DNA from 3 places in the Klebsiella ornithinolytica genome. Region 3 is predicted to be linked to each of the others. Evidence: predicted binding sites of a transcription regulator. Region 3 holds the regulator's gene; each other region holds the start of a gene.
What was found. The regulator CRP, encoded in region 3, controls carbon source genes, mostly activating them, when cyclic AMP is high. The targets are predictions, from matches to a motif close to ATGTGANNNNNNTCACAT.
Positions count from the first base shown of each region.

Region 1 (4,391 bases), 1.2 Mb from region 3:
CATACAGCCGCCGGGAATTTCTTTGAGCAGGGCGCCGCTATCGGCCAGCAAAGCGCCATCGATACCCACTTCGCCAAACTCATTAACCAGCACGGCCCATTTTTCATCTGCAGGCTTGTGGGCCAGCAGATGAAGAATCGAGGTCGTTTTACCGCTGCCGAGAAACCCCGTGATCAAGTTGGTTTTGGTCACATTTTCTCCAGGATACAAATGTAATGTTGTAACAGTTGAGACTATCCTGACGAAAAAAAGGGGAAAAGAGAAGGGCTACGGCGGACAGAAAAGAATTCTGTCCGCAAAAGAGCAGCAATTGTTAAATCCCGGGCACGTTGGCGATAGCCTGGCGGGCACCGACGGTACAAAGCTGATGCCAGGCGGCGGTGATGTTGTCTACAAACTGCGTATTGCCCGGCAGGTCGCGACCGAAGATTTCTTCCAGGGATAGCAGGGCGCTGACGCGTTCCTCGTTGCGGCTGCCGGCAACCAGAGCCTGAATCTTCTCGCTCAGCGGGTCGCGAATATCGATAGCCTGACCGGCATCATCTATACCGCTGACGTAGCGCATCCAGCCCGCCACGCCGAGCGCCAGCAACGGCCAGCGGCTACCGCGCTGCAGGTGAACGCGAATACCGTCAAGCATACGCTGTGGAAGCTTCTGACTGCCGTCCATCGCTATCTGCCAGGTGCGATGTTTAAGCGCTGGATTGCTGAAGCGCGCGATCAGACTGTCGGCATAGTGCGTCAGATTGACGCCTTCGATAGCCAGCGTCGGGGCCTGTTCGTCAAGCATCAGTCGGCGAGCGGCGCTGCGCAGCACCGCATCCTGCATGCAGTCACTGATATGCGCATGGCCGGCAAGGTAGCCGAGCCAGGCAAGGAAGGAGTGGCTGCCGTTGAGCATCCGCAGTTTCATCTGTTCCCACGGCAGCACGTTATCGGTCATCTGGGCGCCGGCAATTTCCCACGCCGGGCGGCCCGCCACGAAGTTATCCTCAATCACCCACTGAATAAATGGCTCACAGCTGATGGCGCATGGGTCTTCTACGCCGAGTGCGGCGCTGATTTCAGCCAGCGACTCATCGGTGGCGGCGGGCACAATACGGTCAACCATGGTGCCGGGAAAACTGACGTGTTCAGCGATCCACTGCGCCAGTTCGGGGGCGCGCTTCTCCGCCATGCCCAGAACCGCATTTTTAACCACGTGGCCGTTATCAGGAATATTATCGCAGGAGAGTACCGTAAACGGCGGCAGGCCTCGTTCGCGGCGGCGGGACAAGGCTTCGACCAGAATCCCCGGCACCGACTGCGGCAGCGTGGGATTGTCCAGATCGTGAATAATGCGCGGCTGCGTCAGGTCCAGCGTGCCGCTGGCGGGATCGATACAGTAGCCTTTCTCTGTAATGGTGAGCGAGACAATGGCCACCTGCGGTTCGCAGAATTTTTCAATGATAGCGGGCAGAGAGTCCAGCTTTGCATTCAGACATTCGTGAACGGCGCCCACGACAATCGGCTGGTTGCCGTGCGCGCCTTTTTCCAGCACGGTGAACAGGTGGTCCTGCTGACGGAGCTGGCTCATCAGCCGGTCGCCGCTGAACAGGCTAATTTCGCAGATCCCCCAGTCTCCGCCGCTGGCGTTCAGCACCCGATCGGTAAGCAGGGCCTGATGAGCGCGATGAAACGCCCCGAAGCCAAAGTGCACAATGCGCGAGCGCAGCTGGCTGCGATCGTACTGAGGAAGCTGCACGCTTTCTGGCAGCGTAGCGGTAGCAATAGTTGTCATTCTTTACACACCTGATTAACCAATGATTAACAATGTCAGTGTAAAGTTATATGACAACAAATTAAATTGGTGAGCCGTGTTTATACGCTTAGTGTGAGCTGGATCAATCAATTTAGCGGGATAAATTGATCCCCGGCGAGAAGCCTGTATGGTAGTCATCATTGATGTTGGTGTTATTGGTATAACAACTTTGAGAGGGCATAGCGATGGAACAAACCTGGCGTTGGTATGGACCGAACGATCCGGTGTCGCTTGATGATGTACGGCAGGCTGGCGCGACGGGTGTGGTCACCGCACTGCACCATATTCCTAATGGTCAAGTCTGGCCGGTTGACGAAATTAAACAGCGTCAGGCGCTGCTGGCGGAAAAAGGGTTGACGTGGTCGGTCGTGGAAAGTATCCCGGTACACGAAGAGATCAAAACCCAAAGCGGGCAGTGTGCGACCTGGATCGCCAACTACCAGCAGAGCATTCGTAACCTGGCAGCCTGCGGGATTGATACCGTCTGCTATAACTTCATGCCAATTCTCGACTGGACGCGCACTGACCTTGAGTACCAGCTGCCGGACGGTTCGAAAGCATTGCGCTTTGACCAAATCGCGTTTGCCGCTTTTGAGTTACATATCCTTAAGCGCCCTGGCGCCGAGGCGGATTACAGTGAAGAGGAGCAGCGCCAGGCGCAGGCTCGTTTTGCGGCGATGAGCGAAGCAGATATTGAAAAGCTGACCCGCAATATTATTGCCGGTTTACCGGGCGCAGAAGAGGGCTATACCCTCGAACAGTTCCGCGCGCGGCTGGCGGAATATGACCATATCAATAAAGCGCAGCTGCGTGAGAACATGGCCGTCTTCCTGCGTGCTATCGTACCGGTATGCGAAGAGGTTGGCGTACGGTTGGCCGTACACCCGGACGATCCGCCGCGTCCGATCCTCGGTCTGCCGCGTATCGTTTCGACTATCGAAGACATGCAGTGGCTGAAAGAGACCGTGGACAGCATCAACAACGGCTTTACGATGTGCACCGGTTCTTACGGCGTGCGTGCCGATAACGATCTGGTGAAAATGGTCGAAACCTTCGGCGACAGGATCCACTTCACTCATCTGCGTTCGACCTGCCGTGAAGAGAACCCCAAAACGTTCCACGAAGCGGCGCATCTGACCGGTGACGTCAATATGGTGGCGGTGGTGGATGCGATTCTGAGCGAAGAGCTGCGTCGCAAGCACGCGGGCGATCTGCGTCCGATTCCGTTCCGTCCGGACCATGGCCACCAGATGCTGGACGATCTGCGTAAGAAAACCAACCCGGGCTATTCGGCGATTGGTCGTCTGAAGGGGATGGCGGAAGTACGCGGCGTTGAGCTGGCGCTGAAGATGACGAAGTATCCGGAACTGCTGTAATTCTGGCGGCGGGAAGGTAAGAAGTAGAAAGGACAGCCTCTGGATTGATGCCGATCGTTTACGGGTCGGCTGACCGATCCGGCGGAGGTGTAAGAATCCGTCATCTCAAAGAAATTGCCGGTTTTTTATGTGGCGCTGTCAGGTTTTCAACATTTCTGCAGGCGAGCCTGTCCTGGAGATTGTTGTTAAGCCGGGGATGTCGTTTTTATGGTGGTTTGCGTGAAAGGGGGCTTCGCACTCCGAGCATGTGTTCTGTGGGATATTCCGTTCACCTGCAGCGGGTGTGAGAACAGTGTCGGATGCATCGTGAACGGAACATGCCACAAAAGTGAACGGAATACTCCACGGCACCCACGCGACAGACCCCTTTCGTACCAACCACCGTTTACCGGCATCGCCCTGACCTGAGATAAAGCAAAAAAATGCGGGTCACCTTTAAGTGACCCGCATTAGCCTCTGGCCGTTCTTTTTTGTCTTACTGCCCGGCTCATGCGGCGGGCGGTCTGGACAGGGCGTTTCCGCCCTTATCCGCCACGACGCGATATTAGTCCGCGCGACCCATATAGCGGCTTTCTTCGATATGAATACGAATTTTCTCGCCGGTGGTCAGGTATTCCGGAACCTGAATCACCAGGCCGGTGCTCAGGGTCGCCGGTTTGGTGCGAGAGCTTGCCGAGGCGCCTTTAATGCCCGGTGCGGTTTCCACGATTTCCAGATCCACGGTCTGCGGCAGCTCCAGCGCCAGCAGCTGGCCATCCCAGGTCAGAACCTGCATATCAGGCATGCCGCCTTCCGGAATGAACAGCAGCTCTTCTTCAATCTGCTCTTTGGTGAAGGTGTACGGCGTGTAATCTTCTTTATCCATAAACACGTACTCGTTGCCGTCAACATAGGAGAAGTCAACGAAACGGCGGGTCAGGGTCACGGTGTCAACGATATCGTCGCCTTTAAAGCGCTCTTCCACTTTCAGACCGGTACGTACATCAGAGAAACGCATTTTGTACAGCGTTGCTGCGCCACGGGCGCTCGGTGACTGAATATCAATATTTTTTACAATCAGCAGCTTGCCATTGTAATTCAGCACCATACCTTTTTTAATTTCATTCGCTCTTGGCATTGCAGTAATCCTGTCACTTAACGGTTCAAAAAATATCGCGTAAAACTACTCGTGCCGGGGCTTTCAGGCAAGTGGAATTCGCGAGTTTTGCTATCTC
Region 1 covers NZ_CP130153.1:1,604,065-1,608,455, forward strand. Annotated here, with positions in the region: gene Q1L34_RS07580 (CobW family GTP-binding protein) at 1-192, opposite strand, end outside; gene Q1L34_RS07585 (mannitol dehydrogenase family protein) at 314-1,780, opposite strand; gene uxuA (mannonate dehydratase) at 1,987-3,177, shown strand; gene yeiP (elongation factor P-like protein YeiP) at 3,722-4,294, opposite strand.
Region 1: the regulator CRP is predicted to act here: its motif matches at 1,872-1,889, upstream of Q1L34_RS07585 (mannitol dehydrogenase family protein).

Region 2 (4,391 bases), 1.4 Mb from region 3:
ACTGGCAGCTCGATCACCGCCTGGAAGTGCTGTTTCGCCGGGTAAAACACTTTTCACTCCCTGCGACTCTGCTGATGACGGCGCTGGCCATGGCGGTGGTTTATCTTATTCAGCGCCTGCTGCACGGGGTGCTGTTTAACGTCCCTCTTCTGGTCTTCTGGATCTTGCTCGGCCTGCTGTGTATTGGCGCGGGCAGGGTACGGCTGCACTATCATGCGTATCTGAAAGCCGCATCACGCAACGATCGTCATGCTTGTGACGCGATGGCCAGCGAGCTGACGCTGATTCACGGCGTGCCGCCAGGCTGTGACGATCGCGAGTTTCTGAGCGAACTGCAAAATGCGCTGCTGTGGATTAACTACCGCTACTACCTGGCTCCGCTGTTCTGGTTTGTGGTTGGCGGGCCATGGGGACCTATTACGCTGATTGGCTACTGCGTGCTGCGCGCCTGGCAGACGTGGCTGGCGCGTTATCAGACGCCGCGCCATCGCTTACAGTCGGGGATTGATGCCATTCTGCACGTGGTGGACTGGCTGCCGGTACGTCTGGTCGGCGTGGTCTATGCGTTGGTGGGACACGGGGAAAGAGCCTTGCCGGCCTGGTTTGCTTCTTTGGGCGACCGTCACTCGTCGCAGTACCAGGTTCTGACCCGACTGGCTCAGTTTTCGCTGGCGCGCGAACCGCATGTGGATAAGGTCGAGACACCTAAAGCGGCGGTCTCAATGGCCAAAAAAACGTCGCTGGTGGTGGTCGTTATCATGGCGCTACTCACCATTTACGGTACCTTGATTTAAGCCCCGCCCGCTGCCGGGCAGGGGAGGCGATCAATACGTATCGGCGGGCGGGATGCCGAAGTCAGGCATCCCGTTTTCTTGCCAGCGAACCCGCTTGAGCCGCGTATGGCGATTCGGATCGTACAGCGGATCGCCTTCAATTTCGGTATAGTTCCGCGCATGGTAGACCAGCACATCTTCCCCTTCCGGCGTTTGCGTAAAACCGTTGTGACCGGGGCCATACTGACGGTTCTCATCGCTGGTACGAAATACGGGCTCCGGTGATTTATGCCAGTTCTCCGGGCGCAGCGGGTCGGCCAGCAGGTCTATCCACAAGAGTCCCATGCAGTAGTTTTCATCGGTTGCGCTGGCGGAATAGCTGACAAACAGCCGCTCGCCGTGGACCAGAACCGCCGGGCCTTCATTGACCCGAAAACCGCGACATTCCCAGTCAAACTCCGGTTTACTCAACATCACGGGATCACCTTTTAGCGTCCACGGGTTTGCCAGCTCCGCCAGGTAGAGGTTGGAGTTGCCTGCAATATGTGGGGCTTTCTGCGCCCACAGATACCACTGCCTGCCCTGATGTTGAAAGGTGGTGGCATCCAGCGCAAAGGTATCGAAGGGCGTTTTTACCTGGCCTTTTTCAACCCACTGACCGCTGAGCGGGTCGCTGTCGGCACATTCGAGGACAAACATCCGGTGCTGGAACATCCCGAGTTGGTCCAGGTCTTGCGTGTGAGCAGCGGCAAAATAGATATACCATTTCCCGTCAATTTCATGCAGTTCCGGTGCCCAGATGAGCTGGCTCATTGGGCCGCTCTCCGCTTTACGCCAGACCACCACCGGCGGCGCTTCGCGTAGACCTTCCAGCGTCGCCGCGCGACGAATCTCCAGCCGGTCATATTCCGGAACCGAGGCGATAAAATAGTAGTGATCCTGATGGCGCAGAATATAGGGGTCCGCGCGTTGTTCAATAAACGGATTAGGCCAGTTGCTCATCAAGCTTTCCTTATGTGTTCACTGGTTTTGAGATCCTGCCAGGTATTGAGTTCCTCGTAGTTAGCGCGACGCTTTTCCAGGTCCGACTGGATTTGGCACATAAACTCGCGGTTGACCTTCAGCATCCGCACGACGCCTGCGGTAATCAGGTAGCCAACACCCGGAATGACGCTGAACAGCAGCACGATACCGTTTACCGCCGAGGCGCTCTGCTCTTTGGCGCCGGCATCGTAGCCGTACCATGAGAGCAGGAAACCGACCATCGCGCCGGCTACCGCCAGCCCGACTTTCAGGAAGAAAAGATTACCGGAGAAGCTGATCCCGGTGATGCGTTTGCCGGTTTTCCACTCGCCGTAATCATCGACGTCAGCCATCAGGGACCAGTGCAGCGGCGACGGGATCTGATGCAGGATGTTGAGCAGGAAGTAGAGCACCATAATCATCATGGTGGCATGTGGGTCGAAGAAGTAGAACGCGCAGGAGAAAATCGCCAGGGCGATATTGGTCCAGAAGAAAACCTGCAGCTTGCACCAGCGATCGGTCAGCACTTTTGCCAGCATACTGCCGATCATCATCCCGACCACGCCGAGGCTGATAAACAGCGTCGCAAAGTGGGTGCTTTGCTGCATGACCCAGGTCACGTAGTACATGGTGGCGGCCATGCGGATAAACCCGGGACAGACGTTGCAAAGCGTTAACAGCAGGATGCGAACCCACTGATCGTTTTTCCAGACGTCCTTAAAGTCTTGCTTCAGTTCATCGTGGGTCTGTACCGCCGGACGCACGCGTTCACGAACGGTGGCGAAGCAGAATAAAAACATACACATACCAATTGCTGCCAGCACGGTCATCGCCATCTGATAACCTTTGGCTTTATCGGCGCCACCGAACCAGTCGGCCATCGGCAGCAGCGTCAGCGACAGCAGCAGCGTGGCAATACCGACCAGCACAAAACGATACGACTGGCAGGCTACGCGCTCCTGCGGATCGTTAGTAATCACGCTGCCTAACGAGCAGTAGGGAATATTAATCGCGGTATAGGTCAGTGAGAGCAGGAAGTAGGTGACGAAGGCATAGATAACTTTGCTGTGATAGGTCCATTCCGGCGTGGTGAACATCAGGACGCTGAACAGCGCGTAGGGGAAGGCCATCCACAGCAGCCACGGACGGAAGCGGCCATATTGACTGCGAGTACGGTCGGCCATGGCGCCCATGATCGGGTCTGTCACGGCATCGATGACGCGTACGGAGAGCAACAAAACGCCCACTAACGCGGGCGCGAGGCCAAAAATATCGGTGTAAAAGTAGTTAACAAACAGCATGATGGCGCCAAATATGATGTTGCATCCGGCATCGCCCATCCCATAGCCAATCTTTTCTCTCACTGAAAGTTTATTGCCTGCCATCTGGAGATCTCCCCGTTGCGGTATGGAGAGAATTATTTGCGGAATTGCCGATAAATGCGTTGCAGTATCAGGTCAACGATATGGATAAAACGACTGTTGGAGGGAAAGTGTGAAGCAGATAACAATGCTCTGTGCCCGCCATGACGGGACGGGCACAGAATCCAGAGATGTATTATTGTGCTTTTAGTGCGCTGGCGCTTTTCTGTTTAAACAGATAGCCGACGCCCAGAATCGCAATCCATACCGGGATCAGGTAAACGGAAATCGCCATGCCCGGTGTCATCAGCATAATCACCAGTACCGCCACCATGAACAGCAGGCAGACCCAGTTGCCGACCGGGTAGAACAGCGCCGGGAAACGCGAAACCACGCCCTGCTGCTGCTTGGCGCGACGGAACTTCATATGCGCCAGGCTAATCATCGCCCAGTTAATGACCAGCGCGGAAACCACCAGCGCCATCAGCAGGCCAAAGGCCGACTCCGGTGCGAAGTAGTTAATCAGGACGCACAGCGCGGTGACCACGGCAGAGACCAGAATGGTATTGACCGGCACGCCGCGCTTATCGACGCTCATCAGCGCTTTCGGGGCGTTCCCTTGCTGGGCCAGACCGAACAACATGCGGCTGTTGCAGTATACGCAGCTGTTATACACGGACAGCGCAGCGGTCAGCACCACGACGTTGAGGGCGTTGGCCACAAAGGTATCGCCCAGCTCGTGGAAGATCAGCACGAACGGGCTGGTATCTGCGGTGACGCGCGTCCACGGCAGCAGTGAAAGCAGAACGGCCAGCGAGCCCACATAGAAAATCAGGATACGGTAGATAACCTGGTTGGTGGCTTTCGGGATGCTCTGTTCCGGATTGTCCGCTTCAGCTGCCGTGATCCCGACCAGCTCCAGACCACCAAACGAGAACATGATAATCGCCATCATCATCACCAGTCCGGTAAAGCCATGCGGCAGGAACCCGCCCTGGTCCCACAGGTTGCGTACGGTTGCCTGTGGGCCGCCGTTGCCGCTGAACAGCAGCCAGCCGCCAAACAGAATCATCGCCACAACGGCCACTACTTTAATAATGGCGAACCAGAACTCCATTTCACCAAACACTTTCACGTTGGTCAGGTTAATGGCATTGATGGCGATAAAGAACACCGCAGCGGACACCCAGGTTGGGATCTCGGGCCACCAGAACTGAATATATTTCCCGACCGC
Region 2 covers NZ_CP130153.1:4,617,614-4,622,004, reverse strand. Annotated here, with positions in the region: gene ampE (beta-lactamase regulator AmpE) at 1-794, shown strand, start outside; gene Q1L34_RS21945 (glycoside hydrolase family 43 protein) at 825-1,775, opposite strand; gene Q1L34_RS21940 (glycoside-pentoside-hexuronide (GPH):cation symporter) at 1,775-3,181, opposite strand; gene aroP (aromatic amino acid transporter AroP) at 3,354-4,391, opposite strand, start outside.
Region 2: the regulator CRP is predicted to act here: its motif matches at 3,289-3,306, upstream of Q1L34_RS21940 (glycoside-pentoside-hexuronide (GPH):cation symporter).

Region 3 (4,391 bases):
TTCGCCGTAAGCTGGGATTCACGCCGCACTGGCAGCGACTTGAGCTCCCGGACGGTGATTTTGTCGATCTGGCGTGGAGCGAAGACCCCGCCGGGGCGCAACACAAACCGCGACTGGTGGTGTTCCACGGGCTGGAGGGTAGCCTGCACAGCCCCTATGCTCATGGCCTTATCCATGCAGCCATGCAGCGCGGCTGGCTGGGCGTGGTGATGCATTTCCGCGGCTGTAGCGGCGAACCCAACCGCAATAACCGCATCTATCATTCGGGTGAAACCGAAGATGGCCGCTGGTTCCTGCACTGGCTACAACGCGAATGGGGTGCGGTGCCGACCGCTGCCGTCGGCTATTCGCTGGGCGGGAATATGCTGGGCTGCCTGCTGGCCGAAGAAGGTGATAATGTCCCGCTTGATGCCGCGGTTATTGTCTCAGCCCCGTTCATGCTCGAAGCCTGCAGCTATCATATGGACAAGGGCTTTTCCCGGGTCTATCAGCGTTATCTGCTCAATCTGTTAAAGGCCAACGCCGCGCGTAAGCTGAAAGCCTATCCCGGCTCGCTACCGGTTGATCTCCGCCAGCTCAAAGGTATGCGCCGCATCCGCGAGTTTGACGATATGATCACCGCCAGGATTCACGGATTCGCCGATGCGCTGGACTACTATCGCCAGTGCAGCGCCATGCCGCGCCTCAGCGACATTACGAAACCGACGCTGATCATTCATGCGAAGGACGATCCTTTTATGGACCACCACTCCATTCCGCCGCAAGAGCAGCTCCCGGTAAACGTCGAGTATCAGCTGACCGAAAATGGCGGACACGTCGGATTCGTCGGCGGCACGCTGCGCAAACCGGAAATGTGGCTGGAAAAGCGTATCCCGGACTGGTTAACCCGTTGGTTGGGAGCACAAAAATGATTATTCCCTGGCACGATCTGGATCCCGAAACGCTGGATAACCTGATCGAAAGCTTTGTGTTGCGTGAGGGCACCGATTATGGTGAACATGAACGCTCGCTGGCGGATAAAGTCGCCGACGTCAAACAGCAATTGAAAAGCGGAGAAGCCGTGCTGGTGTGGTCAGAACTGCACGAGACGGTCAACATCATGCCCCGCAAGCAGTTTCACGGCTAAGGCGGCGCCACACATCGTTTAATCTGGGAGTTGTTATGTCTGCCAAACATCCGGTGATTGCCGTCACGGGCTCCAGCGGCGCGGGAACCACGACCACCAGCCTCGCCTTTCGTAAAATTTTCGCCCAGCTAAATCTGCGTGCCGCGGAGGTAGAAGGCGACAGCTTCCATCGCTATACCCGCCCGGAAATGGACATGGCGATCCGCAAAGCGCGCGATCAGGGGAAACACATCAGCTACTTCGGCCCGGAAGCCAACGACTTCGGCCTGCTGGAAAACACCTTCCTTGAGTACGGGCGTAACGGTAGCGGCCAGTCGCGCAAGTATTTGCATACCTATGATGAGGCGGTGCCGTGGAATCAGGTACCGGGCACATTCACACCGTGGCAACCGCTACCGGAACCGACCGATGTCCTGTTTTATGAAGGGCTGCACGGCGGGGTTGTCACGCCGCAGTATAACGTCGCGCAGAATGTCGACCTGCTGGTTGGCGTGGTGCCTATCGTCAACCTGGAATGGATTCAGAAGCTCATCCGCGATACCAGTGAACGAGGTCACTCCCGTGAAGCGGTGATGGATTCCGTGGTCCGTTCAATGGAAGACTATATCAACTTCATCACACCGCAGTTTTCGCGCACCCATATCAACTTCCAGCGCGTCCCCACTGTCGACACCTCCAACCCGTTTGCGGCGAAGGGCATTCCGTCATTGGATGAAAGCTTTGTGGTGATCCACTTCCGCAACCTACCGGATATCGATTTTCCCTGGCTGCTGGCGATGCTACAGGGCTCGTTTATCTCGCATATCAATACGCTGGTGGTGCCTGGCGGGAAAATGGGGCTGGCGATGGAGCTCATCATGACGCCGCTGGTGGAACGCTTGATGGAAGGTAAAGCAATTTAAATTCGCGGCCGGCGCTACGCTTGCGCCGGCCTGCAAGACGGTGTCAACCCGGTAAGCATCGCGCCACCGGGTATCTGGCATTACGCCTCTACCACCTCAAACGAGTGGGTGATGTTCACCGCTTTTTGCAGCATCAGCGCCACCGAGCAGTATTTCTCCGCCGACAGATCCACCGCACGGGAGACGGCCGCATCTTTCAGCTCCTTGCCGGTGACAATAAAATGCATGTTGATATGGGTAAACAGACGCGGCGCCTCTTCCCGACGTTCAGACGTCAGCTTGACTTCACAGTTAGTCACGTTGTGACGACCTTTCTGCAAAATAGACACGACATCGATCGCGCTGCATCCGCCCGCCGCCATCAGCACCATCTCCATTGGGCTTGGCGCTTTATCTCCGGAGTTGCCGTCCATCAGAATCTGGTGACCTGAAGCCGACTCTCCGATGAAGGTTAACCCTTCAACCCATTTCACACGAGCTTGCATAAAATTTAACTCCAAGGTTGCAATTTTCCTGACAGATTACGCGTACATAACAATTCTCGCAACGGAAGGCGACCTGCATCATGCTGAAGCGAGACACCAGGAGACATGCGGCAAAAGCTATGCTAAAACAGTCGGGATGCTACAGTATTACATTGATGTACTGCATGTATGCAGAGGAGTTCACATTACAGGCTGAAGAAAAATCACCAGCCCGTTTCCCAGGCATAGGGAAACAATACGATTGCATGCCCGGATGCCGTGTAGTGTCGGCACCCGGAGATAGCTTATAACAGAGGATAACCGCGCATGGTGCTTGGCAAACCGCAAACAGACCCTACCCTCGAATGGTTCTTGTCTCATTGCCACATTCATAAGTACCCATCTAAAAGCACGCTGATCCACCAGGGTGAAAAAGCAGAAACGTTGTACTACATCGTCAAAGGCTCTGTGGCTGTGCTCATCAAGGATGAAGAAGGTAAAGAGATGATCCTCTCTTACCTCAACCAGGGCGATTTCATCGGTGAATTAGGCTTGTTTGAAGAAGGCCAGGAGCGTAGCGCCTGGGTACGTGCGAAAACCGCATGTGAAGTGGCCGAAATCTCCTACAAAAAATTCCGTCAGCTCATTCAGGTTAACCCGGATATCCTGATGCGCTTGTCGTCGCAGATGGCTCGCCGTCTGCAGGTGACCTCAGAAAAAGTGGGTAACCTTGCCTTCCTCGACGTCACCGGGCGCATCGCTCAGACGCTGTTGAACCTGGCAAAACAGCCGGATGCGATGACCCACCCTGATGGTATGCAAATTAAAATTACCCGTCAGGAAATTGGTCAGATCGTTGGCTGTTCCCGCGAAACCGTTGGCCGTATCCTGAAGATGCTGGAAGATCAGAACCTGATCTCCGCACACGGTAAAACTATCGTCGTATACGGTACGCGTTAAGTCGATAAAACGGCGTATTGCTTGCGCAATACGCCGTTTTTGTTTTCCCTCTATGTGGCGCAGGCTGATTTATCACCCGGAAGTCAACTATGCACTGCGGCAAACGCTGGTGTTGTGTTTGCCTGTCGCAATCGGCCTCCTCCTCGGTCATTTACAGCAAGGTCTGCTGTTCTCGCTGGTGCCCGCCTGCTGTAACGTCGCCGGTCTGGATACGCCGCACAAACGTTTTTTTAAACGCTTGATTATTGGCGGTTCGCTGTTCGCCGGCTGCAGTCTGGTCGTCCAGCTTCTGCTTCAGCAGGCGATCCCGCTACCTTTGATTCTCAGCGGCCTGGCGCTGCTGCTCGGCGTGACGGCGGAGATCAGCTCTCTGCACGCCAGGCTTCTGCCCGCTTCGTTGATTGCCGCGATCTTTACCCTGAGCCTTGCCGGAAACATGCCCGTCTGGGAGCCACTGCTGATCTACGCCCTCGGGACGCTGTGGTACGGTCTGTTTAACTGGTTCTGGTTTTGGCTATGGCGCGAGCAGCCGCTGCGCGAATCGCTGAGCCTGCTCTATCGCGAGCTGGCTAACTACTGCGAAGCCAAATACAGCCTGCTGACCCAGCATATCGATCCCACCACTTCACTGCCGCCGCTGCTCACGCGCCAGCAGAAGGTGGTGGACCTGATCACCCAATGCTACCAGCAGATGCATATGCTGGCGGCGAACCAGCGCAATGACCACAAGCGCCTGCTGCGGGCGTTTCAGATGGCGCTGGATTTGCAGGAACATATCTCCGTCAGCCTGCACCAACCCGAAGAAGTACAAAAACTGGTAGAACGCAGCCATGCCGAGGCGGTGATCCGCTGGAACGCGCAAACCGTTGCCGCTCGCCTGCGGGTGCTGGCCGATGACATCCTGTACCACCGCTATCCGCGGCGCTTTAACATGGATAA
Region 3 covers NZ_CP130153.1:438,463-442,853, reverse strand. Annotated here, with positions in the region: gene Q1L34_RS01985 (hydrolase) at 1-911, shown strand, start outside; gene Q1L34_RS01980 (YheU family protein) at 908-1,126, shown strand; gene Q1L34_RS01975 (phosphoribulokinase) at 1,162-2,028, shown strand; gene Q1L34_RS01970 (OsmC family protein) at 2,109-2,513, opposite strand; gene crp (cAMP-activated global transcriptional regulator CRP) at 2,820-3,452, shown strand; gene Q1L34_RS01960 (YccS/YhfK family putative transporter) at 3,505-4,391, shown strand, end outside.